DNA from 2 places in the Nocardioides pyridinolyticus genome. Region 2 is predicted to be linked to the other one. Evidence: riboswitches for the same ligand, from Rfam matches in the RefSeq annotation. Region 2 holds a riboswitch; the other holds the start of a gene.
The links. Region 2 has a riboswitch for thiamine pyrophosphate ahead of thiE (thiamine phosphate synthase). Riboswitches for the same ligand answer to the same signal wherever they lie in the genome.
Positions count from the first base shown of each region.

Region 1 (14,854 bases), on a different contig from region 2:
CGTCGGCGACGTAGCTGGCCGGCCAGTGCGGGTTGACCTCCGGGCCCGAGAACAGGCCGGTGTCGTAGGAGACGCGGACCCGGGCGTCGACCGCGCGGGCGGTCTGCCGGGCGAGGGTCGTGAGGTCGTCCTCGGTCAGCAGGGGGTCGCCACCGCCGACGAGCACCACCCCGCGCGGGCCGTCGGCGACCACCCGGGTCGCGAACGTGTGGTCCGGCCCGAGCACCTCGAGAGCGGCGGTGGCGGTGAGCAGCTTGAGCGTGGACGCGGGGACGGCCGTGCCGGTGCCCGCCGAGTAGAGGAGTGTCCCGTCGACCCCCGCGACCGTGGCCAGGACGTGCGGTCCGAGGTCGGCGTCGTCGAGGAACGAGGCGATCGCGCGGCGTACCTTCGCGGGGTCCGCGGCGCCCGCCGCGACCTCGGCGACCGGCGCCGGTGCGGCGAGGGCCGGGAGGTCGAGGCCCTCGGGCGGGGGGACGGCGGCCGGGGTGTCCGGCTCGGGCTCCGGCGGGTCGACGTAGAGGACGACGCCGGCCGCGGCGAGGACGCCGAGCACCAGCGCCACGGGCAGCCAGACACGCAGCCGGACGGGCCGCCAGTGGCGTGCGTCACGTCTGCCCACTTCGAACCCCTTGCCGACTCCACGATTGGGCACATTGTGCGCGAGACTGGACCAGGTCCCGCCCGTCGGGTCCAGGAGACGACGGTCGTGTAGACGAGATGCCGGAGGAAGACGTGCTCGAGTTCGACGTGCTGGTGGAGATCCCCAAGGGCCAGCGGAACAAGTACGAGGTCGACCACGAGTCCGGCCGGATCCGGCTCGACCGGACGCTCTTCACCTCCACGCAGTACCCGGCCGACTACGGCTACATCGAGAACACCCTCGGCCTCGACGGCGACCCGCTCGACGCGATGGTGATCCTCCAGGAGCCGACGTTCCCCGGCTGCCTGATCCGATGCCGCGCGATCGGCATGTTCCGCATGACCGACGAGGCCGGCGGCGACGACAAGGTCCTCTGCGTCCCCGCGACCGACCCGCGCCTGGAGCACCTGCGCGACATCTCGCACGTCTCCAAGTTCGACCGCCTGGAGATCCAGCACTTCTTCGAGGTCTACAAGGACCTCGAGCCCGGCAAGTCCGTCGAGGGCGCCGAGTGGGTCGGGCGCACCGAGGCCGAGGCCGAGGTCGAGAACTCCTTCAAGCGGTTCACGACCGAGGGTCACTGACCTTCGGCGGCGGTGGTGGCGATACCCGGTTGACCGGGATCGCCACCACTCAGCCCACCAGGTCCGGCGACCGCAGCATCTCCGGCGGCACCGCCCACGCGTCGACGAGCGGTACGGCGATGGGGCGGACCTTGCGGCAGAGGTTGTTGACCTCGCGGCTGATCGCCTTCGAGCGCTGCACCGTGAGCCGGCCGTGCTCCATGAACCACGCCCGGTCGGCCTCGATGGTCGAGAGCGCGAACAGGTCGCAGAGCAGGCCGAGCGCCGCCTTGTTGCTGGGCTTGCCGGGGCTGTCGTCCGGCAGCGCCCGCACCTTGGCGACGAAGGCCTCCAGCACCAGGCGCTCGACGTGGGCGTTGGCGGCGGCCACGACGTGGTCCTGGACCTGGGAGAACACCGTGCCCGGGTTCATCTTCTGGTCCATGCCGCGCTTGAGGCGCCGCGCGACGCTGGCGAGCATGTGCTCCTCGCGGAAGCGGAGCATCGCGAGCTGGTACTCCGAGTCGAGCAGCCCGGCCTCCTGGTCCCACTGGTCGCCGCCGGGGAGCAGGTCGCGGACCCGCTCGAGCAGCTTGTGGGCCGAGGTCTTCTCGATGACGGTCTCGACGGCGAGGTTGGTGACGAAGCGGACCATGCCGAGCTGGTCCATGTCCTCGAACTCGCTGGCGTAGTCGGTCAGCAGGCCCTTGGCCACGAGCTGGAGCAGCACGTGGTTGTCGCCCTCGAACGTCGTGAAGATGTCGCTGTCGGCCTTGAGCGCCGCGAACCGGTTGACGGAGAGGTAGCCCGCGCCACCGCACGCCTCGCGGCACTCCTGGATGGTGCGGGTCGCGTGCCAGGTGCCGAGCGCCTTGGTGCCGGCGGCGCGTGACTCGAGCTCGCGCCGGGCGTGCTCGTCGTCGGCGATGCCCGAGAACACGTCGTGCAGCTGTCCGGCGACGACCTCCTGCGCGAAGTGCAGCGCGTAGGTCCGCGCGACCAGCGGCAGCAGTCGGCGCTGGTGCAGGCCGTAGTCGAGCAGCAGCTCCTCCTGCGCGTCCGAGGTGGCTTCGAACTGACGCCGCCGCACGGCGTACCTGACCGCGATCGCGAGCGCGACCTTGGCGGCGTTGATGCCGGCACCGCCGACGCACACGCGGCCCTGGACGAGCGTGCCGAGCATCGTGAAGAACCGTCGGTTGGGGTTCTCGATCGGGCTCTCGTAGACGCCGTCGGGGGTCACGTCGGCGAAGCGGTTGAGCAGCGCCGTGCGCGGCACCCGCACGCCGTCGAACCAGATCCGGCCGTTGTCGACGCCGTTGAGGCCCATCTTGCGGCCGTCGTCCTCGATGCGTACGCCGGGGGCCGGCTCGCCGTCGACGCGGATCGGGACCACGAACGCGTGCACGCCCTCCGAGGTCCCGCCGACCTCGAGCTGGGCGAACACGACCGCGAGCTCGGCGTGCTTCGCGGCGTTGCCGATGTAGTCCTTGCGCGCGAGCTCCGAGGTCGTGGTGATCACGAACTCCTGCGCCTCCGGGTCGTAGCTCGCGACCGTGCCGAGCGCCTGGACGTTCGACCCGTGGCCGGTCTCGGTCATCGCGAAGCAGCCCATGACCTTGCCGGTGACGAGGTCCGCGAGGTAGGCGTCGTGGTGGTGCTTCGAGCCGAGCTGGAGGATGGCGCCGCCGAACAGGCCGAACTGCACGCCGACCTTGACCAGCACCGAGAGGTCGCCGTACGCGAGGGTCTCGAACGCGGCGATCGAGGCTCCGATGTCGCCGCCGCCGCCGTACTCCTCCGGGAAGCCCATCCCGGTCTGGCCGGTCGCGGCCATCTCGACCACGACCTCCTTGACGCGCTCGCGGAAGTCGTCGATCGACAACTCCTCGGCCTCGTCGAGGATCTGGCTGTACTTGGCCAGGTTCGTGCGGACCAGGTCGCGGACGTCGGCGTACTTGCCGTCGAGCAGGACGGTCAGCGCCGCGACGTCGACGTCCGGCGTGGTGTCGGGGGCCATGCCTTCGAATTACCCAGCCGGGTCCGGTTCCAAGCGGTGATCTGGACCGCTCGGGAGGCGTCAGGGACGGGCGTAGAAGTTCGGCGGGATCCAGTAGTACATGGACTCCTCGGTCACCGGCTTGCCGGTCCGCGGGGCGTGGATGATCGTGCCGTTCCCCGTGTAGAGCGCCACGTGGTAGATCGACGACGGGTCGCTCGACGAGCCCCAGAACACCAGGTCGCCGGGCTGGAGCTGGCCGGCCGAGATCGGCGTGGACTGCTGGTACTGCGCGACCGAGTAGTGCGGCAGGTACTTGCCGCCGGCGTTCCACGCGCCCGCGGTCAGGCCGGAGCAGTCCCAGGCGCTCGGGCCGGCCGCACCCCAGCGGTACGGCTCGCCGAGCTGCGCGCGGGCGAAGGCGATCGCCGCGGACGCACCGCCGGCCGGTGCGGGTGGCTGCGGGGCGGGGGGCGGCGTGGGCTCGGGCTCGGGCTCGGGGTCCGGCGGCTGCGGGGCGGGCGTAGGGGTCGGCTCGTCCTGCTGGGCCTGCTGGGCCTGGGCCGCCTCGGCGGCCGCGGCGGCGGCCTCGGCCTCGAGCGCGGACTGCCGCTCGCGGGCGAGGTCGACGCTGACGCCCGAGAGCTCGGCGAGCCGGGCGATGAGCGCGTCCTTCTCCTGGGCGATCGCGGCGGCGTCGGCGGCCGCGGCGTCGGCGGCGGCCTGCGCGGCGGCCTGGGCCTCCTTCGCCTCGGCGGCGGCGTCGAGCGCGTCGACCTCGGCCTCCTCGGCCTGGTCGGTCGCGACCTCGGCGAGCGTCGCCGCGGCGCGGAAGCCCTGGTAGGTGGCGTCCATCGCGCGCTCGGCGTTCTGCAGCGACGTGGTCTGGTCGACCACGGCGCCGATGCCGTCGGCGTCGACGATCGCGGCGAGGGCCGTGAGCTCGGGCGCCATCTGGTAGCTGGCGACGAGCGCGTCGCCGTACGCCTGCTGCTGGCGGCGTACGTCGGTCGCCGCGATGCGCGAGTGGGCGCGGGCCTCACGGGCGGCCTCGCGGGCCTGGGCGGCGCGCCAGCGGGCGCCGTTCCACGCCTCCGCGGCCTGCGCGGCGGCGACCGCGGACTGCTCGAGACGCTGGTTGGCGACGACGAGCTGGGCGCGCACGCCGGCGACCGTGTCGGCAGCCTCCCGGACGGCCGACCGCGCGTCGCGGACGTCCTGCCGCGAGGGCACCGTGTCGTCGTCCGCGACGGCCACGCCGCTCGCGACACCGCCGGCGACGAGGGTCAGGACCAACGCCGTGGCCACTCCGTACGCGCGCACCGTGCCGCCCCCTCACTCAACTGCCGCCCCATGCGGCACTCGGGGAACGCTAGACAACTTTCGTCACAAAAGAAACATTTTGCTCAACTTTTTCTGAGGATGCCGGCGAGTCGGCTTGACGAACTACATCGATGTAACTTGGGCGCGGCTGGGGTAGTCCCTGCCGAAAGGGGGGTCGACACGCCGGGCGGGACCCCGATTTCGGCAGGGACTATCCGGCCGTCAGCGCTCGACCGGCACCTTGGAGGTCGTCGTCGTCGGGTGCGAGCCGAGCCCGCCCTTGTCGAACTTCTGGCCGCTCGCGATCGCACCGACGTAGAAGGAGACGAAGGCGATGGTGATGCCGGCGATGTCGTCGGCGATGTAGTGCCAGCCGAAGTAGAGGGTGGCGACGACGGTGAGGCCGAAGTTGATCCAGAAGAGGATCCGGAGCCACTTGCTGCGGACGGTGTACTGCACCATCAGCGCCCACAGCAGCGAGATCCCGGTGTGCAGGCTGGCGAAGCCGGCCACGGTCTGCGCCTGGCCGTCGCTCCACAGCACGCCCTGCCGGGCATTGACCAGGGAGTTCATCAGGTCGGTGGTGCCGGTGTGGGCGAGGCTCTCGTAGAGCCAGCCGTACTCGAGGCCGGGGCCGAGGGTCGGCAGCGCGTAGTAGGAGATGGTGCCCAGCGTCCAGGCGATGCCCTGGGAGGTGACGAACCACCAGCCGTAGGACAGGTTGCGCGACCACACCAACCAGACGGTCACCAGGATCGCGACCATCGGGATGAACAGCAGGTAGAAGGCCGACAGGAAGTGCGCGACGACCGTGGTGCCCAGCACGTCGTGCATGACCGGGCCGGGCTCGCGGCCGAAGAACAGCACCCGGTCGAGCATGTGCAGCTCACGGTCGTACATCCGGCCGCTGACCAGCGGCAGGAACGACTTCAGGTTCCGGTAGCAGACGTAGATCACGTAGAAGGAGACGATGCCCAGGACCACCAGCAGCAGGCGCTCCCGGGACCAGTGCTGGTCCCACCGCTCGCGGATCAGCCCGGGCCACTGCCGCACCCGGCCGCGCGAGAGCCACACCGCGCGGGGCACCAGGTCGAGGAAGAGCGCACCGATGCAGAGGATCGGGAGCCGCAGCCACGACGGTCCGAGGAAGCTGCCCTCGGGGTCGATCAGCGGGCGGTCGAGGTGCCTCGCGGTGATCGCGGCCCACACGAGCATGACTGCCGCGTTCACCACGAGGAGGACGTAGGCGCGGCGATACACGCCCGCCAGTCTAGGGACTCAGCCCGCGGCCGGAGGCACCGCCAACCGTGAGGCGTCCACCACGATCGCCACCCGCTCGCCGGGTGCGGGATGCGCGTCGAGCCGCGCGACGGCGTCCACCTCGCCGATCCCGTCCACGTCCACGACCAGCCGGATCTGCTCGGGCGTCGCCCGCCCGGAGAGCACGGTCCCCGTCAACGGGCCGGAGGACGCGACGACCAGGGCGGAACGGCGTACGGCGACCATGGGCGCGTCCGGCAGCCCGACCGCCCGCAGCAGGACGCCGGCCGCGGCGCCGGCCAGCACGCGCGCGTACCCGAGGAAGAGCGCGGTCTCGGCGTCGGCCGGGGCGCGCCACACCTCGGCGATGTCGCCCTGCTGGACGACCCGGCCGGCTCGCATCACCGCGAGCCGGTCCGCGACCGCGAACGCCTCCTCCTGGTCGTGGGTGACCATCAGCGCGGTGGTGCCCGCCTCACGGAGGATGTCGCGCAGGTCGGTCGCCAGGCGCTCCCGCAGCCCGGCGTCCAGCGCGGAGAGCGGTTCGTCGAGCAGCAGCAGCCGGGGCTGCACCGCGAGCGACCGGGCGAGGGCGACCCGCTGCCGCTCGCCGCCGGACAGGGTCGCGGGCAGTCGGTCGCCGTACCCCTCCAGCCCGACGAGCGCCAGCAGCTCGCGCACCCGGGCGTCCGCATTCGGGGTGCGCCGGATCCGCAGCGCGTAGGCCACGTTGCGCGCGACGGTCAGGTGCCCGAACAGCTGGCCGTCCTGGAACATCAGCGCGAACCCCCGCTTGTGGGTGGGTACGCCGGACAGGTCGGCGCCGTCCCAGCGGATCGACCCGGCCGCGGGCGGCTCGAGCCCCGCGACCGCGCGCAGCAGCGTCGACTTGCCCGAGCCGCTGGGCCCGAGCACGGCGAGCACGTGGCCGTCCTCGAGGGTGAGCGAGGCGTCGGCGACGGCCGGGACGCCGTCGTACTCCACCGTGACCCGATCCAGGCTCAGCATCAGAACGACCCCACCGACGGGACGCGCAGCCGCTCCACCAACAGCACGACGAGGGCGGTCGTGCCGGCGAGCACGACGGCCGCGGCGAGGGCCATGCCGTAGTTCATCGCCCCCGGGTGCCCGATCAGGTGGAAGATCACGACCGGCATCGTCGGGTTGTCGTCGCGCGCGAGGAACGACGTCGCGCCGAACTCGCCCAGCGACACCGCGAACGCGAAACCGGCGGCCGCGAGCAGCGGCTTCCACATCACCGGCAGGTCGACGGTGACGAAGGTGCGCAGCGGTCCGGCACCGAGCGACGCGGCGGCCTGCCGCTGCCGGTCGTCGACGCCACCGAGCACCGGCGCGAGCGTGCGCACGACGAGCGGGAGGGCCACCAGGGCCTGGGCGATGGGCACCAGCAGGGGCGAGTCGCGCAGGTCGAGCGGCGGCTCGTCGAGCGTGATGAGGAACCCGAAGCCGAGCGTCACCGCGGACACGCCGAGCGGCAGCATGAACAGGCCGTCCAGCAGACCGCGGGCGCGTCGCTCGGACCGCGTGCGCGAGCGCCGGGTCACGACCACCGCGACGAGCAGGCCGAGCGAGAGCGACATCCACGTCGCGTCGACCGCGGTGCGCAGCGACGTCACGAGCGCGGTCGTCACCGGCACGAGCAGGGCCTGGCGCGAGCCCTCGGTGTCGAGCGCCCGGTAGTTCCCGACGCTCCAGCCGTCGCCCACCTGGAGCGAGCCGGTGACGAGCGCGGCGATCGGCAGGCCGACGAGCACGATGACCAGCACCACCGCCAGCACGCCGGGCCAGTCACCCCGCGAGACCCGGGACGGGGCGGCGGTGGTGCGCGCCAGGCTCGGGTCCGGTACGGCGCGGAGCCGGCTCGCGACGACGAGGAGCGCGGTGATCGCCAGCAGCTGCACGATCGAGAGCGCCGCGGCCGCCTGGAGGTCGAGCAGGTTGGTGGTGAGCAGGTAGATCTCGGTCTCCACCGAGGAGTACCGCAGCCCGCCGAGCGTCAGCACGACGCCGAAGGCGGTCGCGCAGAACAGGAACACCACGCTCGCCGCCGAGACGATCGCCGGCCGCAGCATCGGCAGGGTCACGGTCCGGAGCACGTGGGCCGGACTCGCGCCCAGCGCCGCCGCGGCCTCGGCGGGCCGCGGGTCGAGCGACTCCCACGCCGCACCGACCGCACGGATCACCACGGCGACGTTGAAGAACACCAGTCCCGCGACGATCGCCGCGGCCGACCCGTCGAGGCCGAGGAAGCCGAGCGGCCCGGCCTCACCGATGAGCTCGCGGAACGCGACGCCGACCACGACGGTCGGCAGCACGAACGGCACCAGCAGGAGGGCCCGCAGCACCCGCCGTCCCGGGAAGGCCCGGCGGTGCAGCAGGTGCGCGGCGGGGACGCCGAGCAGGAGCGAGAACGCGGTCCCCAGCAGGGACGACCAGAGGGTGAACCAGACGACGCGGTGCACGCGCGGCCGGGCGAGCACCTCGGCGACCGCCCCGGGGTCCAGCACGCCGTCGACGAAGAAGCCCTCGCCGACCATGCCCGCGACCGGCAGCACGAAGAACACGCCGAGGACGGCCAGCGGCACCGCCGCCAGGCCGGCCAGGGCGAGCACTCGCCTCATCCGGGGTCGCTCACCGCGAGGTGAGGTCGCTCCAGTCGCGCAGCCACGCGTCGCGGTTCTCGTCGATGTCGGCCGGGTCGACCTCCAGCGGGTCGGTCGGCTGCTCGGCGAACTCCGCCCACTCGGCGGGCAGCTCGACGGACGGGTCGACCGGGAACACGTACATGCTCTCCGGCAGCGCCGCCTGCACCTCCGGCGAGACCAGGAAGTCCACCAGCGCCTCGGCGCCGGCGGGGTTCTCGGCGCCGTCGAGCACGCCGGCGTACTCGACCTGGCGGAAGCAGGTGTCGAGCAGCGCGCTCGTCGTGGTCCGGCCGTCGGCGACGGTGAACGCCGGCGAGGAGTCGTAGGACAGCACGATCGGGCGGTCGCCCTTCCCGCCGCCCTGGGTGAAGTCGACCTGGTAGGCGTCCGACCACCCGTCGGTGAGCTTCGCGCCGTTGGCCATCAGGTCGGTCCACCAGTCCTGCCAGCCGTCCTCGCCGTACGCCGCGATCGTGGCGAGCAGGAACGCCATGCCCGGCGAGCTCGTGGCGGCGCCCGGGGTGACGAAGAGGTCGCGGTACGCCGGGTCGACGAGGTCGTCGAGCGACGTGGGCGGCTCGAGGTCGTGGTCGGCGAACCAGGTGTCGTCGACGTTCACGCAGACGCTCGCGTTGTCGACCGGGGTGAGGGCGCCGTCGTCGTCACCGGGGAGGAGGTACTCCTCGGCGCCCGCGGGCAGGTTCGCGTCGTACGGCGCGAACACCCCCTCCTCGAGCGCCCGCGAGGCGAAGGTGTTGTCGATGCCGAAGGCGACGTCGCCGAGCGGGTTGGACTTCGTGAGCACCAGCTTGTTGGTGAGCGTCCCCGCGTCGCCGGACGCCCGGGGCACGAGCTCGTAGCCGGACTCCTCCTCGAACTGCCTCACCAGCTTCTTCGGCAGGTGGAACGAGTCGTGGGTGACCAGCACGACCTCGCTGGAGGCGGCCGCCTCGTCGTCGCCACCGCCACCGCCACCGCCACCGGCACCGCCGCTGTCGTTGCCGACCGTCGAGCAGCCCGTCACGACCAGCGCGAGGGCGGGCACCAGCGCAGGCACCAGCACACGGACACGTCTCATTCCGACTCCCTTCGCCGGTGCTAACCGGAGCAGGTTCATAGGGTCTGCGGCTGTTCCGCACTCTCAGCACGCGGCGCGTGCTCCCCTGTCTCGTGAGGCCGAGACTAGACCCTTGCGCTGGACACCGGCCGACGAGGTCGCCCTGGTGGACACGACTACCTTGGGCGCATGCCGAGCAGACGCCACGAGTTCCTCGCCCGGGTCGTCCCCCGCCTCCGCAGGAGCCAGGAGCTCGACAGCGTCGAAGCCGAGCGCGAGCGGATCGTGCGCTGGCACGCGACGCTCGACCGGAAGGCGCCGGGCGGGCGTCGGTTCGCCCAGCGGTTCTCGGTGGTGACCGAGGTCCTGCGCGGCCCGGCCGGCGAGTTCCCGTCCTACGTCATCACCCCGCGCGGCACCGACCCGCACCGCACGCTGGTCTACCTGCACGGGGGCGGGTACGTCGCCGGGATCGACCCGGCCCACGTCCGCTTCGTCGCGTCGCTGGCCTCGCGGCTCGGCCTGCGGGTCGTGCTGCCCGACTACCCCCTCGCGCCCGAGCACACCTGGCGCGACTCCCACGAGGCGCTGGCCGACCTCGCGTCCCGGTGGGCCAAGGACTCCGACGAGCTGCTGCTCGGCGGCGACTCCGCGGGCGGCGGCTACGCCCTCGCCCTGGCCCTCACGCTGCGCGAGCGCGGCGGGCCGCAGGCGGGCCGGATGGTCCTGCTCGCACCATGGGTCGACCTGACCACGAGCACGCCCGAGTCCGAGGAGTTCGCCCGCCGCGATCCGTGGCTCCATCTCGGCAAGCTCCGCGCGTACGCCGCGTGGTGGGCCGGCTCCGCGGACGACCTCGGCCGCCCCGAGGCCTCCCCGGCGCTCGCCGACCTGACCGGGCTGCCCTCCACCCTGATGATCTGCGGCACGCGCGACGCCCTCACGCCCGGTTGCCGCCTGCTGGCCCGGCGCGCCGCCGAGGCCCACTGGGACCTGAGCTACGTCGAGGCGCCCGGGCTCATCCACGTCTACCCGCTGCTGCCGGGCGTCCCGGAGGCCCGCGAGGCCCGCGCCGCGATCCGCGAGTTCCTGCGATGAAGGTGCTGGCCGTCTCGTTCGAGATGCTCGACCCGTACGCCGTCTACGGCATCTGCAAGATCCGCCAGGACGTCTTCGTCGTCGAGCAGCAGTGTCCCTACCCCGACCTGGACGCCCGTGACGTCGAGCCCGAGACGCGGCATGTGCTGCTGATGGACGACGATGTGCTGCTGGGATACGCGCGGGTGCTCGACGACGGCGACGTCTGGCGCATCGGCCGCGTCCTGCTCGCGCCCGGCGCCCGGGGTCGCGGCTGGGCGGACCCCGTCATGGAGACTGCGCTGCAGGTGTCGAAGGGGCGCGACGTGGTGCTGGACGCCCAGTCACCCCTGGCGTCCTGGTACGCGACGTTCGGCTTCGAGGCCGCCGGCGAGGAGTTCCTCGAGGACGGCATCCCGCACGTCCCGATGCGGCTCACACGCTAGCGGCGTACGAGACCCCGTCGGCGCCGTCGGTCGCGGTCGCGCGGCCCTGCGCGACGAGGAGGTCGAGGTGCGCCTTGGTCTCCATCGACGCCATGCCCCGGGCGAACTCGTCGAGCTCGGGGTAGGCGTGGTCGTGGCGGGTCCACGGCAGCTCCTGGGCGACCTGGTGCGCGGTCCGCGGCCCGGAGGCGAGCGCCGCCAGGCTGAGGTCGAGCCGGTGCTCGTGGTGGACCAGCAGCTCGTCGACGCGGGTGTGCGAGGACGGCGCCACCGGCCCGTGCGCGGGCAGGACGGTGAGGTCCGGCAGCGCGCGCACGCGGGTCAGCGAGGCCATGAAGTCGCCGAGCGGGTTCGCGACCGGCGGCACCGTGAAGCCGATCGACGGCGTGATCGTCGGCAGCACGTGGTCGCCGGCGAACAGCAGCCCGGCCCGCTGGTCGGCGAAGACGTAGTGGCCCGGCGTGTGGCCGGGGGTGTGCACGGCGTCGAGCGTGCGGGCGCCGACCCTGACCTGCTGGTCGCCGGACAGCCAGCTGCCGGGGTACTGCCACGAGATCGGGTCCGGCCGCTCGCCGTCGTCGCCAGCGGCCCAGATGTCGGCGATCTCGTGGGCACCCGCGGTGCGCAGGACGCCGAGGAACGGGTTGCCGTCGAGTTCGAGCCCACCGTTGAGCAGGTCGAGGGCGGGCTTCTCGTCGAGGCCCAGCGCGACGTCGGCGCCGTACTCGTGCCCGAGCACCGTGGCGAGCGTGAAGTGGTCGCGGTGGACGTGCGTGACGAGGAACCGCCGGATGTCGCCGAAGCCGTAGCCGACGTCGCGCAGGCAGCGCTCCAGCAGGTCGCGCGCGACCTGGATCGACCAGCCGCCGTCGACGAGGACCAGGCCGTCGTCGGCCTCGATCGCGTAGACGTTGACCGCCCTGAGGCCGTCCATCGGCAGCGGCAGCGGGATCCGGTGGATCCCCTCGGCCACCTGCCACGCCCCCTCCTTGCTCCAGTGCTCGCCGGAGTCCGGGGAGACGGCGTGGGCGGTGGAGGTGGTTGACGAGGTCACCCAGTCACCTTAGGGGCCCAGGTCGAGGAACCCGAGGTCCACGGTGGGCTGCTGGATGCCGCCGTCGATCTCGAGCAGCTCGCCGGTGACGTACTGGCTCGCCCGTGATCACGACGCGGTAGCCGGCCGCCGCTTTACAGCTGGGCGAGCGCCGAGGTCGGTGCCTCGAGATCTCAGACCACGCTCTTCTGTCGGCGCAGCCAGACCAGGCCGGCGACGGGGAGCACCAGCGGGACGAACCCGTAGCCGATGCCGTAGCCCGACCACACCGACGCGTCCGGGAACCAGTCCCGCTCGACCAGCGACAGCGTCCCCACGGTGACCACCCCGGCGAGCTCGACCCACAGCATCACGGCGGCGAACCCGGTGCGGCCGACCGCCGCCCGCCGGATCGCCCACCACCCGAGGACGTAGGTGAGCGCGGCCGCGAACGAGAGCCAGTAGGCCAGGGGCGCCTCGTCGTACTCGGTGATCAGCTGGACCAGCGAGCGCGCACCCGCGGCGAGCGCGAACAGCGCGTAGACCGCGAGCAGGACCTGGTGCGGGCCGGACCGGGCCGGGTGGGTCATGCCGTCATCTCGAGGCGTACGGCGAGCACGCCGACCGCGACGGCGGCGACCGCGACCAGGGCCGAGGACCAGACCGCGCGGTCGCCCTCGACGGACTTCATCGCGATCGGGAGCACGCACACCGAGGCCAGCAGGTAGCCGACGTAGGTCGAGGTCGAGCCGGGACCGTCGCCGGAGAACGCCGACAGCCCGGCGAGCGCGCGGACCACGAGCAGCGCCTCGAGCATCCACACCATCTGGTCGAGCCAGCCCGGGCGTTCGCCCCTGCGGAGGGCGAGCACCAGGGCGAGCACGGCGACGAGGGCGGCATACCCGACCACGATCCAGGTGATCTGGGTGGAGACGCTCGGCATGGGAGCATCATCGGCCATGGACGCCCCGCCCCCGGCAGCAGCCCTGGCGGCCACCCTCCGCGCCGCGGGCTGCGTCTTCGCCGAGGACGAGGCCGCGCTGCTGCTGCGCGAGGCGCCGGACGCGGACGCGCTGGCCGCGATGGTCGCCCGCCGGGTCGCCGGCGAGCCGCTGGAGCTGGTGGTGGGGTTCGCGGAGCTGATGGGCGAGCGGGTCGTCGTGGCGCCGGGGGTGTTCGTGCCGCGCCAGCGGTCGGCCGCCCTCGTGGCGGCGGCCGAACGGGGGCTGCGCCCCGGCGACGTCGTCGTCGACCTGTGCTGCGGCAGCGGCGCGATCGGCGCAGTGCTGCGAGCGCACCTGGACGTCGAGGTGTACGCCGCCGACATCGACCCGGCCGCGGTGGCCTGCGCCCGGCACAACCTCCCGCCGGAGCGGGTGTTCGAGGGCGACCTGTACGACGCGCTCCCCCGCGAGCTGCGCGGCCGGGTGGCGGCCGTGGTCGCGAACGCGCCCTACGTCCCAACGGGCGCGATTGCGCTGATGCCGCCGGAGGCCCGGGACCACGAGCACCGGGTCGCCCTGGACGGCGGGCCCGACGGCCTCGACGTGCAGCGCCGGGTGATCGCCGGGGCGCCGGAGTGGCTGGCGCCCGGCGGCCGCGTGCTCGTCGAGTCGAGCGAGCGGCAGGCGCCCACCAGCGCGGCGCTCATGGAGGCCGCCGGGCTCCGCGCCGAGATCGCCGGTCAGGCGGTCATCGGGACCAGGCGCTGACGGTCTCCCGCAGCGGGGTCGTCGGCCGGCCGAGCAGCTCGGCCAGGTCGCCGGTGGTGACGGCGACCAGGCCGTCGGCGATGTTCTGGTCGAGGGCGACCACGAAGCCCGCCGTACCCTCGTCGAGACCGGCGTCGAGCAGCGCCTGTCGGTGCTGCTCGGGCGTGAGCCGCGCGTAGGTCACGTCGCGGCCCAGCACCGCGGCGAAGGTCGCGGCGAGCTCGTCGAAGTCCCAGGCCACGTCGCCGGACAGCTCGTAGACGGCGCCCTCGTGGCCGTCGGTCGTCAGGACGACCGCGGCGGCCTCGGCGAAGTCCGAGCGCGGGGCGCTCGCGACCCGGCCGTCGGCGGTGTTGCCCGCGACCACGCCGGTCTCGCGGGCGCGCTCGAACGCCGGCACGTAGTTCTCGGTGTACCAGCCGTTGCGCAGGAAGGTGAACGGCAGACCGCTCGCGCGGATCACCTGCTCGGTGGCGGCGTGCTCGGGCGCGAGCACCAGGTCGGTGTCGTCGGCGGCGGGCGCGCTCGTGTAGACGATGCGGGCGGCGCCGGCGCGCTGCGCCAGCTCGACGACCGCGGTGTGCTGGGGCACCCGGCGGCCCACGTCGCTGCCCGACACGAGCAGCACGACGTCGCCCGCGCCGAGCCAGGGCACCGTCTCGGGGACGGCGTCGAAGTCGAGCCGCTCGACCCGCACGCCGCGGTCGGCGAGGTCGGCGAGCTTCTCGACCGAGCGGCCGGTGGCGACCACGTCGCCGGGCGCGATCCCCTTCTCGAGCAGGGCCTCCACGACGAGGTGGCCGAGGTGGCCGGTGGCTCCGGTGACGACGTAGGACATGGGTTCCTCCAGGTTCGGGTGCGGGGTGCACCCGTCCCAACCCGGTCGACGGCGGGTACCTTCCCTCCGGGCAGTACCTACTTTGAAGTGGGGTACCCACCCGCAGGTGAGTATGATCGGCGCCATGGCCCTCGTCCGCGACCTCCAGCTCGACACCGCCTGCCCCGACACCCGCACGCTCGTCGAGCACGTGACGAGCAAGTGGGGCGTGCTGGTGCTGCTGGCCCTCGACGGGCG
Region 1 covers NZ_BAAIFY010000007.1:76,981-91,834, reverse strand. The annotation lists gene dacB (D-alanyl-D-alanine carboxypeptidase/D-alanyl-D-alanine endopeptidase) at 1-622, opposite strand, end outside; gene ACYQ0U_RS08510 (inorganic diphosphatase) at 721-1,227, shown strand; gene ACYQ0U_RS08505 (acyl-CoA dehydrogenase family protein) at 1,277-3,226, opposite strand; gene ACYQ0U_RS08500 (C40 family peptidase) at 3,287-4,528, opposite strand; gene ACYQ0U_RS08495 (phosphatase PAP2 family protein) at 4,751-5,788, opposite strand; gene ACYQ0U_RS08490 (ABC transporter ATP-binding protein) at 5,807-6,796, opposite strand; gene ACYQ0U_RS08485 (ABC transporter permease) at 6,796-8,430, opposite strand; gene ACYQ0U_RS08480 (thiamine ABC transporter substrate-binding protein) at 8,441-9,532, opposite strand; TPP riboswitch at 9,522-9,629, opposite strand; gene ACYQ0U_RS08475 (alpha/beta hydrolase) at 9,701-10,609, shown strand; gene ACYQ0U_RS08470 (GNAT family N-acetyltransferase) at 10,606-11,034, shown strand; gene ACYQ0U_RS08465 (MBL fold metallo-hydrolase) at 11,024-12,088, opposite strand; gene ACYQ0U_RS08460 (hypothetical protein) at 12,262-12,657, opposite strand; gene ACYQ0U_RS08455 (hypothetical protein) at 12,654-13,010, opposite strand; gene ACYQ0U_RS08450 (putative protein N(5)-glutamine methyltransferase) at 13,027-13,779, shown strand; gene ACYQ0U_RS08445 (SDR family oxidoreductase) at 13,760-14,617, opposite strand; gene ACYQ0U_RS08440 (winged helix-turn-helix transcriptional regulator) at 14,742-14,854, shown strand, end outside.
Region 1: linked by a shared signal. The riboswitch ahead of ACYQ0U_RS08480 (thiamine ABC transporter substrate-binding protein) and the one ahead of thiE (thiamine phosphate synthase) in region 2 are both predicted to bind thiamine pyrophosphate.

Region 2 (14,854 bases):
CCATCAGCTCCGAGGCGACGACGATGTCGAAGCCGTCCTCGCGGGGGAAGCCGTTGGCGTGGCCGCCGAGCGCCACCACCACCGAGCGCAGCGCGCGGTCGTTCATGTCGAGCACGCGCTTCCAGGTGACGCTGCGTACGTCGATGTCGAGCTCGTTGCCGTGGTGCACGTGGTTGTCGATGAGCGCCGCGAGCAGGTTGTTGGCCGCCGCGATCGCCGCGAAGTCTCCGGTGAAGTGCAGGTTGATGTCGGTCATCGGCACGACCTGGCTGTAGCCACCGCCGGCCGCGCCGCCCTTCATGCCGAACACCGGCCCCATCGACGGCTCCCGCAGGCACGCGAGCGCACGGTGCCCGAGCCCGTGCAGCGCGTCGGTGAGCCCGACCGTCGTGGTGGTCTTGCCCTCCCCCGGCGGCGTCGGCGAGAGCGCCGTCATCAGCACGAGCCGGCCGAGCGGCCGGTCGGCGAGCGACGCCAGGTAGACGGGGTCGATCTTCGCCTTGAAGTGGCCGTACGGCACGAGGTGCCGCTCCTCGATCCCCAGCGTCTCGGCGGCCACGTCCCGGATCGGCCGCAGGGTCGCCGCACGGGCGATCTCGATGTCCGACAGCACCGTCGACACCTCCTCCGTGTTCACCTCGCACGCTAGCCCACGAGTGGAGCTCCGGGCCGGACCCTCGCTAGAGGATGAAGCGCGCGAAGACCTCGTCGGTCCTCGCGTCGACGGACGCCACGTCCTGGACCGGCATCGTCGGGTCCGGCGTGGCCGAGATGCCGAGGGGCGCGGGCACGGCAGCGACCGCGACGGGCCTGCCGTCCCCACGTCCCCGCCAAATTGTCGACAAAGTGATCAGCCGGCCCGGTCAGCCCGTCAGGAAGCTGAGCCGCACGTCGCGCTCGTGGTTGTCGACGTTGAGGTCGACCAGGCAGATGCTCTGCCAGGTCCCGATCGCGAGGCGGCCGCCGAGCACCGGGACGGTGGCGTACGGCGGGATCAGCGCCGGCATCACGTGCGAGCGCCCGTGGCCGCGGCTGCCGTGCGCGTGCCGCCAGCGGTCGTCGGCGGGCAGCAGGTCGCCGAGCGCGGCGAGGAGGTCGTCGTCGCTGCCGGCGCCGGTCTCGAGGATCGCGATGCCGGCGGTGGCGTGCGGGACGAAGACGTGCAGCAGGCCGTCCCCGCGCGAGGAGACGAACTCCTGGCAGTCGTGGGTGAGGTCGAGGACGACGTCGCGGTCGCCGGTGCGGTACGTACGGGTCTCGGAGTCCACCCGACCGATCGTCGCACGTCGCCGTGGCCGGGCTAGACGCTCGACCCCTGCTGGCCGGACGGGGACCGCACGCCGCCCGCGCAGGACGCGAACGGCTCGGGTGCGGTCTCGCCACCCTCGTAGGTGGCGATGAACAGCGGCAGCCGCGGGTCGTCCGCCCCGTCGAGCGCGAGCTGGCGGCCCCACACCGTGACCACGACCGGCGAGCCGAGGTCGTCGTACGGCGAGAGGATGCCGTTCTGGGGCAGCAGCCCGGCGAGCGCGTCGGCGTCGACGTCGGCCGCGGGGTCGTAGGTGATCCAGACCGTGCCGTGCTCCAGGTCGTGCACGACGTTCTCCTCGCGCACCGGCTCGTCGTAGACGCCGCACTCGAGCCACACCGGCGCGTGCGGGCCGCCGACGGCCGGGCGCTGCGGGTAGTCGACGTCCTGCTCGGTGTGCGCCGGGTCGAGGTCGTCGTAGATCTCGACGGCGTCGAGGTTGACCGGGCCCTCGCGCGCCACGTCGTCGGCGTCGAGCTGGCGCAGCACCAGCGGCACGCTCGCGGCGACGCCGATGAGCAGCACCGCGGTCACGACCGCGAGCACGACCGGCAGTGCCCGGCGCTTCGGGGACTGCTCCGCAGACGGGGGCGGGGGCGGCGGGTACGCCGGCGGCGGATGGGTGGGCAGGTCCGACATCAGTCGCCCAGGATGCTCTCCACGCGCTCGACCTTCGCGGTCAGCTGGCCGTCCCACCCCGGCCGGATGTCGGCCTTGAGGACCAGCCCGACCCGCGGCGAGACCTCGGCGACGACGTCGACGGCGCGCTTCACGACCGCCATCACCTCGTCCCACTCCCCCTCGACGTTGGTGAACATCGAGTTCAGCTCGTACGGCAGGCCGGACTCCTTCACCACCCGCACGGCGGCCGCGACGGCCTCGGACACGCTGCCGGTCTCGTCCCCGGTGGTCGGCGAGATGCTGAACGCGACGATCATGCGGAAACGGTATCGACCGCCTCCGAAATGCGCCGAGTCGGCGCTGTCTCCGCTGAGACAGCGCCGACTCGGCGTGGAACAGGAGGCTCAGGCCTTCCGCAGGTTCCGCAGCACGAACTGCATGATGCCGCCGTTGCGGTAGTAGTTCGCCTCGCCGGGGGTGTCGATGCGGACGACCGCGTCGAACTCGACGTCGCCGGCCTGCACCTTGACCGTCTTGGGCGTGCGTCCCTCGTTGAGCTCGGTGATCCCGGTGATCGAGAACTCCTCCTCGCCGGTGAGGCCCAGCGACTCGGCGTTCTCGCCCTGCGGGAACTGGAGCGGGATGACGCCCATGCCGATCAGGTTCGAGCGGTGGATCCGCTCGTAGGACTCGGCGATGACCGCCTTCACGCCCAGCAGCGAGGTGCCCTTGGCCGCCCAGTCGCGCGACGAGCCGGAGCCGTACTCCTTGCCGGCGAGGACGACCAGCGGGGTGCCGGCGGCGATGTAGTTCTCCGACGCCTCGAACACCGTGGTGACGTCGCCCCCGTTGGTGAAGTCGCGGGTGAAGCCGCCCTCGGTGCCCGGCGCGAGCTGGTTGCGCAGGCGGATGTTCGCGAACGTGCCCCGGATCATCACCTCGTGGTTGCCGCGGCGCGAGCCGTAGGAGTTGAAGTCCCGCTGCTCGACACCGTGCTCGGCGAGGTACCGGCCCGCGGGCGAGTCCTTCTTGATCGCACCGGCCGGGCTGATGTGGTCGGTGGTGACCGAGTCACCGAGCTTGAGCAGGACGCGCGCACCCTCGATGTCGGTGACGGCCTCCGGCTCGTCGGGCATGCCGTCGAAGTACGGGGGCTTGCGGACGTAGGTCGACTCCGGGTCCCAGGAGAACGTGTCGCCCTCGGGCGTCGGCAGCGACTGCCAGCGCTCGTCGCCGGCGAAGACGTCGGCGTACTCACGGGCGAACGTCTCGGACGACATCGCCCGGCCGATGACCTCCTCGACCTCGGTCGGCGACGGCCAGATGTCCTTGAGGAAGACGTCGTTGCCCTCGGTGTCCTTGCCGAGGGAGTCGTTGAACAGGTCGACGTCCATCGAGCCGGCCAGCGCGTAGGCGACGACCAGCGGCGGCGACGCCAGGTAGTTCATCTTCACGTCCGGGTTGATCCGGCCCTCGAAGTTGCGGTTGCCCGAGAGCACCGAGACGACCGCGAGGTCGTTCTCGTTGACCGCGGCCGAGACCTCGGGGATCAGCGGGCCGCTGTTGCCGATGCAGGTGGTGCAGCCGTAGCCGACCAGGTTGAAGCCGAGCTTGTCGAGGTACGGCGTGAGCCCGGCCTTCTCGTAGTAGTCCGAGACCACCTTCGAGCCCGGCGCCAGGGTCGTCTTGACCCACGGCTTGCGCTCCAGGCCCTTCTCGACCGCCTTCTTGGCCAGCAGGGCCGCGCCGATCATCACCGACGGGTTGGAGGTGTTCGTGCACGACGTGATCGCGGCGATCGTCACCGCGCCGTGGTCCAGCTCGAACCGGGTGCCGTCCTCCAGCTCGACCAGCGCCGGGTTGCTCGCCCGGCCGCCGTCGGCCGGCGCCGCGGAGGCGTACTCGCGCGGCGGGGCCGACCCGTTGCCCTCGTGGGAGGGCGGGTCGGAGGCCGGGAAGGTCTCCTCGACCGCCTCGTCGTACCCCTTGCTCTCGGCGGCGTGCGCGGCGTCGTCGGGCTCGTCGTAGCCCTGGTCGACGTAGTCGACCAGCGCGCCCCGGAAGGACTCACGCGCCGCGGCGAGCTCGACCCGGTCCTGCGGCCGCTTCGGGCCGGCCAGCGACGGGACGACGGTCGCGAGGTCGAGCTCGAGCCGCTCGCTGTAGCGCGGCTCGGCGGCGGGGTCGTGCCACAGGCCCTGGGCCTTGGCGTAGGCCTCGACCAGCGCGAGCTGCTCGGCCGAGCGGCCGGTGAGCTCGAGGTACTTCACCGTCTCCTCGTCGATCGGGAAGACCGCGATGGTCGAGCCGAACTCCGGGCTCATGTTGCCGATCGTGGCGCGGTTGGCCAGCGGGAGCGCCGAGACGCCGGGGCCGTAGAACTCGACGAACTTGCCGACCACGCCGTGCTTGCGCAGCATCTCGGTGATCGTGAGCACCAGGTCGGTCGCGGTGGAGCCCTCGGGCAGGTCGCCGGAGAGCTTGAAGCCGACCACGCGCGGGATCAGCATCGACACCGGCTGGCCGAGCATCGCCGCCTCGGCCTCGATGCCGCCGACGCCCCAGCCGACCACGCCGATGCCGTTGACCATCGTGGTGTGGGAGTCGGTGCCCACGCAGGTGTCGGGGTAGGCCAGCAGGCTCTTCCCACCGTCAGGGGCGTCGACCTCACGGGTGAAGATCGTGCGGGCCAGGTGCTCGATGTTGACCTGGTGCACGATGCCGGTGCCCGGGGGGACGACCTTGAAGTCGTCGAAGGCGCCCTGGCCCCAGCGGAGGAACTGGTAGCGCTCGCGGTTGCGCTCGTACTCGATCTCGACGTTGCGCTCGAACGCCTCGGGGGTGCCGAACACGTCGGCGATCACCGAGTGGTCGATGACCATCTCGGCCGGCGCGAGCGGGTTGATCCTCGACGGGTCGCCCCCGAGGTCCGCCATCGCCTCGCGCATCGTGGCGAGGTCGACGACGCACGGGACGCCGGTGAAGTCCTGCATGATCACGCGCGCCGGCGTGAACTGGATCTCCTTGTCGGGCTCGGCGTTCTCGTCCCATCCCGCCAGCGCCAAGATGTCGTCGGCGGTGATGTCGGCGCCGTCCTCGGTGCGGAGGAGGTTCTCGAGCAGCACCTTGAGGCTGAACGGCAGCGAGGCCACGTCCACGCCCTCGCCCGTCACCGCGTCGAGGCGGAAGATCTCGTAGGACTTCCCGTCCACGTCCAGGGTGCTCTTCGCACCGAAGCTGTCCTGACTGGCCACAGCAGTCATCTCCTGACTCGTCGTCCCTTGTCACACCTGGGTCTGATCGCGTTCCCCATCCTGCCGCCGGGCGGAAGGGCCGGAAAAGGAAGGCTCGCCTAACTTCCGGTACCCGGGACAGGGTCGCGATATCTCTTGATATCAAGATACACGACGACGAGAGGAGGAGTGTCTCAGGGCGCGGTGCGGCCGATGCCGCGGCGGAGCTCGAGCCCGCTGATCACCAGGCCGGCCGCCAACGCCGCGCCGACGCCCTCCCCGGCGCGCAGCCGCAGGTCCAGCAGTGGCTCGAGGCCGAGGTGGTCCAGCACGAGGTCGTGCGCCCGCTCCCGGCTCCGCTGGCCGGCGATCAGGTACGCCGCCGCGCCGGGCTCCATGCGGACGGCGAGCAGGGCCGCGACGCTGGTGGCCAGCCCGTCGAGCACCGTGACCGCGCCGACGGATGCCGCTCCGAGCACCGCACCGGCCAGCACGCAGAACTCCGGTCCCCCGACCCGGGCGAGGACGTCCTCGGGCGACCAGGGCTCCCCGTCACGGACACTCTCCACGCGTGCCAGGGCGGCGGCCACGACCTCGGTCTTGCGCCGCACCATGGCGGTGTCCGCGCCCGCGCCGAGGCCCACGACCTCGGCGGGAGCGACGTCGAGCAGGACGGCCGTCAGCGCGGCTGCGACCGTCGTGTTGCCGATGCCCACCTCCCCCACAGCGAGGAGGCCGTGTTCGCGGCCCGCCGACTCGCCGAGACGGCGGCCGCGGTCGAGCAGGTCGCGGACCTGGTCGGCGGGCATGGGGTCGGTGTGGACCAGGTCGCCCGCCGCGGTGCCGGCATCGACGACGCGGAAGCTCAGGCCCGCCGCGCGGGCCCCGGCCGCGCCGGCCGACTCGCCGACCACGCTCGCGGCCAGGACGTCGTCGACGACCGAGGACGCGAAGGCCGAGACCCCGTGGGCGACCACGCCGTGCCGGCCGGCCACGAGCAGCAGCTGTCCGGTCGGGACGGCGGCGGGCCGCCCCTGCGCGGCGGCCGCGACGCGGTCGACGTACCGGTCGAGGAGACCGAGCGAGCCGGGCGGCGTGAGCAGGACGTCGGCCTCGTCCCGGGCCCCGACGACTGCGGTGCTGTCCGGTGCACGGAGGTACGAGGGCGGTGTCGGGGCCGCCTCGTCCCAGCGTTCCTTCATCACGACCTCGCTGACCGGCTGGCGGCGCGACCACCCGGCCCGCTCCAGGCCCGGCGCGGGTGGCCGCTCGTCGGGCCACCCCAGGCACAGCCACCCGAGGGTGACCACGCCGTCGGGTACGCCGACGAGCTGCGCGAGCTGCTGCTGGTCGAACAGCGTCACCCACCCGATCCCCAGCCCCTCCGCCCGGGAGGCGAGCCACAGGTTCTCGATGGCGCAGGCGCACGACCACAGGTCGGCGTCCGGGAACGTCGCCCGGCCGAGCACCCCGCCGGCAGGGGCACGCCGGTCGCAGGCCACGACCACCCCCAACGGAGCCTCGCGGATGCCCTCCAGCTGGAGGTCCAGCAGCCGCCGGGCCGCGTCGGGCTCCATCTGCCGCGCCTGCCGCAGCCGCTGCTCGTCGGCCATCCGGGCGGCTCGCTCACGGGTCGCCGGCTCGGAGACCACGATGAACCGCCAGGGCTGGCTGTGCCCGACCGACGGCGCATGGTGGGCCGCGGACAGGACCCGGTCCACGATCTCGCCCGCGACCGGGTCCGGCCGGTAGCGGCGGACGTCCCGGCGAGCGCGGACCACGTCGTAGAAGTCGTCCCGGACGCGTTCGGGGAACGCCCACGCCCCGACCTCGGCGGCGCGCTCCGCCGCCGAGGTCTGGTCACCGATGAGGGGTACCGGCCGTTGCCAGGTCACGGGGCCGCAGTGTAGGTCTCGCTGTCGACGTAGATCGAGCTGCCGAGCTCGACGAACTGGGCGGACTTCTCGGCCATGCCGCTCGCGACCTGGTCCCGGATGTCCTGGCTGATCCGCATGGAGCAGAACTTCGGGCCGCACATCGAGCAGAAGTGGGCGACCTTGCTGGCCTCCGCCGGAAGCGTCTCGTCGTGGAACGCCTCGGCGGTGTGCGGGTCCAGGGAGAGCGCGAACTGGTCGTGCCAGCGGAACTCGAAGCGGGCACGCGACAAGGCGTCGTCCCAGTCCCGGGCGCCCGGGTGCCCCTTGGCGACGTCGGCGGCGTGCGCGGCGAGCTTGTAGGTGATCACGCCGGTCTTCACGTCGTCGCGGTTGGGCAGGCCCAGGTGCTCCTTGGGGGTGACGTAGCACAGCATGGCGGTGCCGTGCATGGCGATCGCCGCCGCACCGATCGCGGAGGTGATGTGGTCGTAGCCGGGCGCGATGTCGGTGGCCAGCGGGCCCAGCGTGTAGAACGGCGCGCCGTGGCACCACTCCTGCTGCAGGACGACGTTCTCCTCCACCAGGTTCAGCGGGACGTGGCCGGGACCCTCGACCATCACCTGCACGTCGTGCTCCCAGGCGCGGAGCGTCAGCTCGGCCAGGGTGCGGAGCTCGCCGAGCTGCGCCTCGTCGTGGGCGTCGGCCGTGCAGCCGGGCCGCAGTCCGTCACCGAGGGAGAACGACACGTCGTAGCGGGCGAAGATCTCGCAGAGCTCGTCGAAGTGGGTGTAGAGGAAGTTCTCCTCGTGGTGGGCCAGGCACCAGCCCGCCATGATGGACCCGCCTCGGGAGACGATGCCGGTGATGCGGTCGGCGGTGAGCGGCACGTACCGCAGCAGCACGCCGGCGTGGATGGTCATGTAGTCCACGCCCTGCTCGCACTGCTCGATCACCGTGTCACGGAAGACCTCCCAGCTGAGCTTGCTCGCGTCGCCGTCGACCTTCTCCAGGGCCTGGTAGATCGGCACCGTCCCGATCGGGACGGGTGAGTTGCGGATGATCCACTCCCGAGTGGTGTGGATGTCCTCGCCGGTGGACAGGTCCATCACCGTGTCGGCGCCCCAGGTCACCGCCCAGGTGAGCTTGTCGACCTCCTCGGCGATCGAGCTGGTGACGGCGGAGTTGCCGATGTTGGCGTTGATCTTCACCAGGAACCGGCGCCCGATGATCATCGGCTCGGCCTCGGGATGGTTGACGTTGACCGGGATGATCGCCCGCCCGGCCGCCACCTCGGAGCGGACCAGCTCGACGTCACAACCCTCCCGGACCGCGACGTACTCCATCTCCGGGGTGATCACGCCCTGGCGGGCGTAGTGCATCTGCGTGACGGTGCCGGTGCCGCGCCGCGGACGGGGCTTCGCGCCCCGCCACTGCCCGCGCGCCTCCCCCCGTCGGATCGCCGACTTCCCGTTGTCGACGAGCTGGGTCTCGCGACCGGCGTACTCCTCGATGTCGCCGCGCTCGGCGACCCAGTCGGCGCGCAGGGGCGGGAGCCCCACCTCGGGGTCGCTGCCCGGTCCGGCGGTGGTGTACCGGTCGAACGTGTCGCCGTTGGTCAGCGCGACCCGGGTGAAGGGGACGCGGATGTCGGGTCGCGGTCCGGTGCGGTGGACGGTGCTGTGGCTGGGATGGATCTGCATCATTCCTCCTGGGTGGTGCGGTGGGCAAAGGTGTGGGCGACCGGGCCGCGGCCGCGGCCCAGACGCCAGCCGGAGCTCGCGCGCAGGGCGGCGGCCACGAACAGGTGGGCGGCGGTGGCGGCGGCGACCAGGTCCGCGCCGCGGGCGAGGTGGACGGCGAGGGCGGCCGCGAACGTGCACCCGGTGCCGTGGTCGTTGGTGGTGGGTACGGCGGGGTGCTCGACGCTCTGCATCCGGCCGCGGCTGTCGACCACCACGTCGCGGCAGGTCGCGGCGTCGAGACCGCCCCCGGTGAGCACGACCGCCGGCCCGAGGGCGTGCAGGGCCCGGGCCACGTCCTCGCGCGGGTCGGCCTGACCGGCGCCGGTCAGCCGGAGCGCCTCGTCGAGGTTGGGCGTGACGACGGTGGCCCGCGGGAGGACGTGGCCGCGGTAGGCCGCCACGACCGCTGCGTCGCCGAGCTCGGCACCGCTCGTGGCGACCAGGACGGGGTCCACGACCAGCGGGAGCCGGGCCGGGAGGTCGGCCACGACGCCGGCGACCTCCGCCGAGCCCAGCATCCCGGTCTTGACCACGGCGACCGGCAGGTCCTCGAGGACGGCGTCGACCTGGGCACGGACGTCGTCGGCCGTCAGCTGCACGACCTGGCGCACCCCGAGGGTGTCCTGGGCGGTCACCGCGGTGACGGCACAGGCCCCGTGGGCACCGAGCGCCGCGAACGTCGTCAGGTCGGCGGCGACACCGGCGGCGCCACCGGAGTCGGTGCCGGCGACGGTCAGCGCGACCAGCGGGCCGCTCACCGGACGGCCTGCGCGATCTGCCGGAAGGTGTCACCGGGGTCGTCGGCGCGCATGACCGCCCCCATGACGGCCACCCCGTGCGCACCGGCGGTCCGCAGCGCCGCGGCGTTCCGGGCGCCGACCCCTCCGAGGGCCAGCACCGGGACGCTCCCCGCGAGCCGCACGGCTCGCCGCACGCCGGGCAGCCCCAACGCGGGCCCGTAGCCCGGCTTGGAGGCCGAGGCCGCGACGGGCGAGATCGTCACGTACGACGCCCCGTCGCGCACGGCGGCCCGGATCTCGGCGGCGTCGTGACAGGAGCGTCCGTGCGGGAGGGCCGCCTCTTCCCCGGGAGGAGGCTGCGCCGAGGCCAGGTGCACGCCCGCCACCCCGTCCAACCGGGTCCGAGCGCTGATCACGGCGACCCCGGTCGAGCCGAGTGCGTGGGCGAGCCGTTGCCGATGGTCCTCGGACAGGTCGAGCTCGCGCAGCACCACGACCTCTAGCCCCGCCTCCGCGCACGCGGCCACGGTGCTCACGAGGTCGCGGCCGGCCGGGAGCTGGCTGCGGTCGGTGAGCAGCAGCACGCGCGGCACCTTCATGTACCCACCCGCCCGGCCATGGGGCTCGACGCACGCGCGGTGGTGAGCCGTGGGATGCGGCCGGCCCGGCGGGCCAGCTCGCCGGCCTCGACCGCGGCCCGCAGCGCCGCCGCCATCCGCGCCGGACGGTCCGCCCTCGTGATCGCGGTCGCCGCCAGCACGGCGTCGCACCCCAGCTCCATCGCCAGCGCGGCGTCGCTCGCCGTGCCGATCCCGGCGTCCAGGACCACGGGAACCGTGACAGCGGCACGCACGGCCTCGATCGCCCGGGGATCGTCGATGCCACGCCCGGTGCCGATGGGCGAGCCGAGGGGCATGACGGCCGCGCAGCCGACGTCGGCCAGGCGCCGCGCCAGGACCGGGTCGGCGGTGGTGTAGGGCAACACCGTGAACCCCTGCCGCACCAGCGTCTCGGCCGCGTCGAGCAGCTCGACGGCGTCGGGCATCAGGCTCGTCTCGTCACCGATCACCTCGAGCTTGACCCAGTCGGTATCGAGAGCCTCCCGCGCCAGCTGAGCGGTGAGCACGGCCTCGCGAGCGCTGAGGCAGCCAGCGGTGTTGGGCAGGATGCGGACGCCCAGCCGCCGCAACGTGTCGAGCAGCCCGCCGCCCCCGGTGTCGGAGGTGCGCCGGACGGACACGGTCACCAGGCCGGGCCGGGCCGCGTCGATGATCTCGCCCACCAGGCTGGTGCTGGTCAGGCCCCCGGTGCCGATCCACAGCCGCCCGGGGAGGTCGACACCCGCCACCTGCATCGCGCTCACCCGCCCTGGTGCGCGGTGACCAGCTCGACCGCGTCGTTCTCCGAGAGCCGGGTCGACTCCCACGATGCCGCGGGCACGACGGCCCCGTTGAGCGCGGCGGCGACCCCGCGGGCCGACGGGAGGAGATCGTGCAGGGTCGTGCCGTCCTCCACGATGCGCGGCTGGCCGTTGAGACTGATCCTCATGACACGGGGTCCTTCCGGTGATCGGCGGGTTTCGGGCTCTGGCGGCCGAACCGGCTCGGCTCGAACCGCCGCGCGACGGCAGGGACGTCGCCGTCCTCGACGTGGGCGCGGATCACTTGGGCGGTCAGCGGCGCGAGCAGCACGCCGCCGCGGTAGTGGCCGACGGCCAGCACCTGCCGCACCGCGCCGGGACTGGGCGCGACCCCGAGCAGTGGTCCGTTGTCAGGGGTGCCGGGGCGGCACCGTGCGGTGATCTCGAGGACCTCGGCGCACTCCAGCCCCGGGACGACGGTGCGCGCGGCGTGCAGCAGCCGGACCACCGCCCCGAGCGTCGCCACCGGCTCCGCGGCATGCTCCTCCTCGGTCGCTCCCACGACGATCTCGCCGCCCGCCCGTGGGACGACGTACACCGACTCTCCGTGCACGCGCGCCCGCACGACCCGGGACGGCGGGTCGGAGACCCGCAGCCGGATCGTCTCTCCCCGGACCGGTCGGACCTGCGGCACCAGGCTCCGGGCCTCCGCCCCGGTCGCGACGACCACCGCGTCGCAGCCGAACCCGGTCCCGCCCGCGCAGGAGACTCCCCCGTCGACCACCGTGGCGCGGGCACGCACCACCCGGTCGCCCAGCAGGCGCAGCAGCGCCTCGGCGACCCGGCGTGGGTTGACCTGATGGTCCTCGGGCAGCAGGGCGGCGCCGGCGACCCGCGCGAGGGTGGGCTCCTCCGCGCGTGCACCTCGCCGGTCGAGCTCGCGGAAGAACAGCCCTTCGCCCGCGAGGACCTCGAGGCTCCGTCGCACCTGCTGCAGGTCGTCGTGGTCCTGCCCGACCAGCAACGTTCCCTGGGTGCGCAGGTCGACGTCCACGCCGGAGGTCGCCTGCAGCCGAGCGGCGTACGCCGGCCACAGCCGCGCGGAGGCGACGCCGAGCCTGAGCAGGTCGGTCTCACCGTGCCAGGCCTCACCGGCCGGGGCGAGCATCCCGGCCGCCGCCCTGGTGGCGCCACCGCCCGGGTCGGGGTCGAACACCCGCACGTCGTGCCCCGCGCGGACCAGCTCCTCGGCACAGGCCAGACCGACGATGCCGGCGCCGACCACCGCCACCCTCATGCGAGCGCGACCGCGTCGACCAGCCCTCTCGCGGCATCAGGGGGATGTGGTGACCGGCAGATGGCCGAGGCCACCGCGATCCCGTGGGCCCCGGCCGCCATCACCTCGGGCGCACGCTCGGCGTCGATGCCCGAGACGGCGATCGCCGGCAGGACCCGAGCCGCCTCGCGCAGCGCGCCCAGCCCGATCGGGTCGGGGAGACCGCTCTTCGTGGTCGTGGGATAGACGGGCCCCACGCCGATGTAGTCGGCGCCCTGCGCCTTCGCCTCACGGGCCTGGTCGGCGTTGCGGCAGGTGCCGCCGACGAGGAACCCCGGTGGTGCCAGGCGTCTCGCGTCGGCGACGAGGAGGTCGTCACGGCCGAGGTGGACACCGTGCGCGCCGGCGGCGAGCGCGAGGTCGAGTCGGTCGTTGACGATCAACCGCGCCGGGGTGCCCGCCAGGCGATCCACGAGGCTGCGGGTGAACGCGACGACCTGGCGGTCGGGCACCCCCTTGGCCCGGACCTGGACCGCGTCGACGCCCTGGCGGACCACGGCCTCCAACACGGCGATCGTCTCGTCGCCGTAGGACTCGAAGTGGGTGATGCAGTGAATGCGCGGCAGCACGTTTCGTCTCACTTCCTTCGCCGGCATGACCCGGATCAGGTTCGACGGTCGGAGCGGCTCCAGCCCCATCTCAGCCCGATGCCTCGGGCTCCCGTGTGGAATGCGACGACGCTAGCAGCCGCGACCCCTTCTCGCAGGGAGGACGTCCGCGGACCGGACGGCCAGCGTCAGCTCGTGGCAGAGATCGACCACACGGCCGTGCTCGGTGCCAGTTGGTGAACGCTGTCCGATCCGGAGCTGGACAGGAGGACTCGCTGGTCGTCGGGCAGCGGGACCGTGTCGTCGCCGAAGTTGACCGTGCACACGAAGGCTCCGCCCCGGCGGAAGGAGAGGACGCCGGGTGGACTGGCAAGCCACTCGAAGGAGAATCCGTCGAGGTCCGACAGCGTCCGCCTCAGGGTCAGGGCCCTCCGGTACAGCTCCAGGGTGGATCCGTCGCGACCGAGCTGCGCCTCGACGGACAGCTCGCCCCATGTCGGGGGTTGCGGGAGCCAGCCCCCGGCCTCTCCGAATCCGAACGACGGCCCGGTCCGTGTCCACGGCAGCGGCACCCGGCACCCGTCCCTGCCCTTCACGGTCTGGTTGCTGCGATGCCACACCGGGTCCGCGAGGGCGCTGACCGGAAGGTCCGCGACCTCGGGCAGGCCCAGCTCCTCCCCCTGGTAGAGGTACGGCGAGCCGGGAAGGGCGAGCATCACGAGCGCGGCGGCGCGGGCCCGGGCGACTCCGACGCCCGCGTCGATCCGAGGGATCTCGCCGTGCGTCACCAGCCACTGCTCGGGCGCCACGTGCGGAGGCAGAGCCAGCCGTGACGCGTGGCGAGGTACGTCGTGGCTGGAGAGCACCCACGTCGTGCCCCCTCCCCCGTGGGCGGCGTCGCGGGCGTAGGCGGCCAGCGAGGTGTCGATGACGTCACGGAAGCTCGAGGCCAGCCACGCGGCCTTCAGCAGGCCGAACTCGAACACCTGGCCCAACTCACTGCGCCGCGCGTAGAGACGCGAGCGCTCAGTCGGCGGGTACCAGGTCTCGGCCACGGCCATCAGCGGAGGGTCGTAGGAGTCGAAGACCTCACGCCAGGTCCGATAGATCGCGTGCACCTCGTCGCGGTCGTACAGCGGGTCGGTGCCGTCCACCGGAAGCCGACTGTCCAGGTGCGGTTGGCTGCGCAACGGCTCCGACAGGTCCTTGGCCAGCGCGTGAGCGACATCCACCCGGAACCCCGCGACCCCGCGGTCAGCCCAGAACCTGAGGATGCTGAGGAACTCCTGGCGCACCTCGTCGTCGTCCCAGTTGAGGTCCGGTTGGTGGTGGTCGAACAGATGGCAGTACCACTGGCCGTCCTCGACTTGCGTCCAGGCGCTCCCGCCGAAGTGCGAGCGCCAGTCGCTCGGCGGCGCCGTGCCGACGCCATCCCGGAAGATGTACCGGCCGCGGGCGCGGCTTCCCGGGGGCGAGTCGAGCGCCTCGAGGAACCACGGGTGTCGTGATGACGTGTGGTTGGGGACGATGTCGATGATGACCTTGAGCCCCAGGCGTCCGGCACGGTCGACCAGCTCGTCAAAGTCGGCCAGGGTGCCAAGCCTCGGATCGACGGAGCGGTAGTCCGACACGTCGTACCCGCCGTCAGCCCACGGAGACGGGTAGAACGGCGTCATCCAGATCGCGTCCACGCCCAGGTCGGCGATGTAGGGAAGCCGATCCGTGACACCGCCGAGGTCGCCGACGCCATCGCCGTCGGAGTCCGCGAAGCTGCGGGGATAGATCTGGTAGACGACGGCGGTGTCCCACCAGGTGTGTGCCGGTCCGCCTCCTCGTGGGTGCATGCAACTTCCTTCCGGACAGGGTGGGGGGGACGAGACGACGAGCGACAGCGACAGCGACAGCGACAGCGACAGGGTGGGAGCTACCCCTTGACCGCGCCCTGCAGCAAGGCTTTGGAGAACTGTCGCTGGAGCAGCAGGAACACCAGGATCGTCGGCGCCATGAGCAGCAGCGCGCCGGCGTTGAGCAGGACCACGTCCGTGCTGTAGCGCGACTGGAATGCTTGGAGGGCGCCGGCCATGGTGC
Region 2 covers NZ_BAAIFY010000006.1:152,692-167,545, forward strand. The annotation lists gene ACYQ0U_RS07795 (formate--tetrahydrofolate ligase) at 1-637, opposite strand, end outside; gene ACYQ0U_RS07800 (secondary thiamine-phosphate synthase enzyme YjbQ) at 864-1,268, opposite strand; gene ACYQ0U_RS07805 (thioredoxin-like domain-containing protein) at 1,301-1,948, opposite strand; gene ACYQ0U_RS07810 (MTH1187 family thiamine-binding protein) at 1,948-2,247, opposite strand; gene ACYQ0U_RS07815 (aconitate hydratase) at 2,335-5,193, opposite strand; gene bluB (5,6-dimethylbenzimidazole synthase) at 5,358-7,058, opposite strand; gene thiC (phosphomethylpyrimidine synthase ThiC) at 7,055-8,740, opposite strand; gene thiD (bifunctional hydroxymethylpyrimidine kinase/phosphomethylpyrimidine kinase) at 8,740-9,540, opposite strand; gene ACYQ0U_RS07835 (thiamine phosphate synthase) at 9,537-10,121, opposite strand; gene ACYQ0U_RS07840 (thiazole synthase) at 10,118-10,876, opposite strand; gene thiS (sulfur carrier protein ThiS) at 10,882-11,070, opposite strand; gene thiO (glycine oxidase ThiO) at 11,067-12,179, opposite strand; gene thiE (thiamine phosphate synthase) at 12,176-12,787, opposite strand; TPP riboswitch at 12,783-12,892, opposite strand; gene ACYQ0U_RS07860 (glycoside hydrolase family 13 protein) at 12,955-14,610, opposite strand; gene ACYQ0U_RS07865 (carbohydrate ABC transporter permease) at 14,691-14,854, opposite strand, start outside.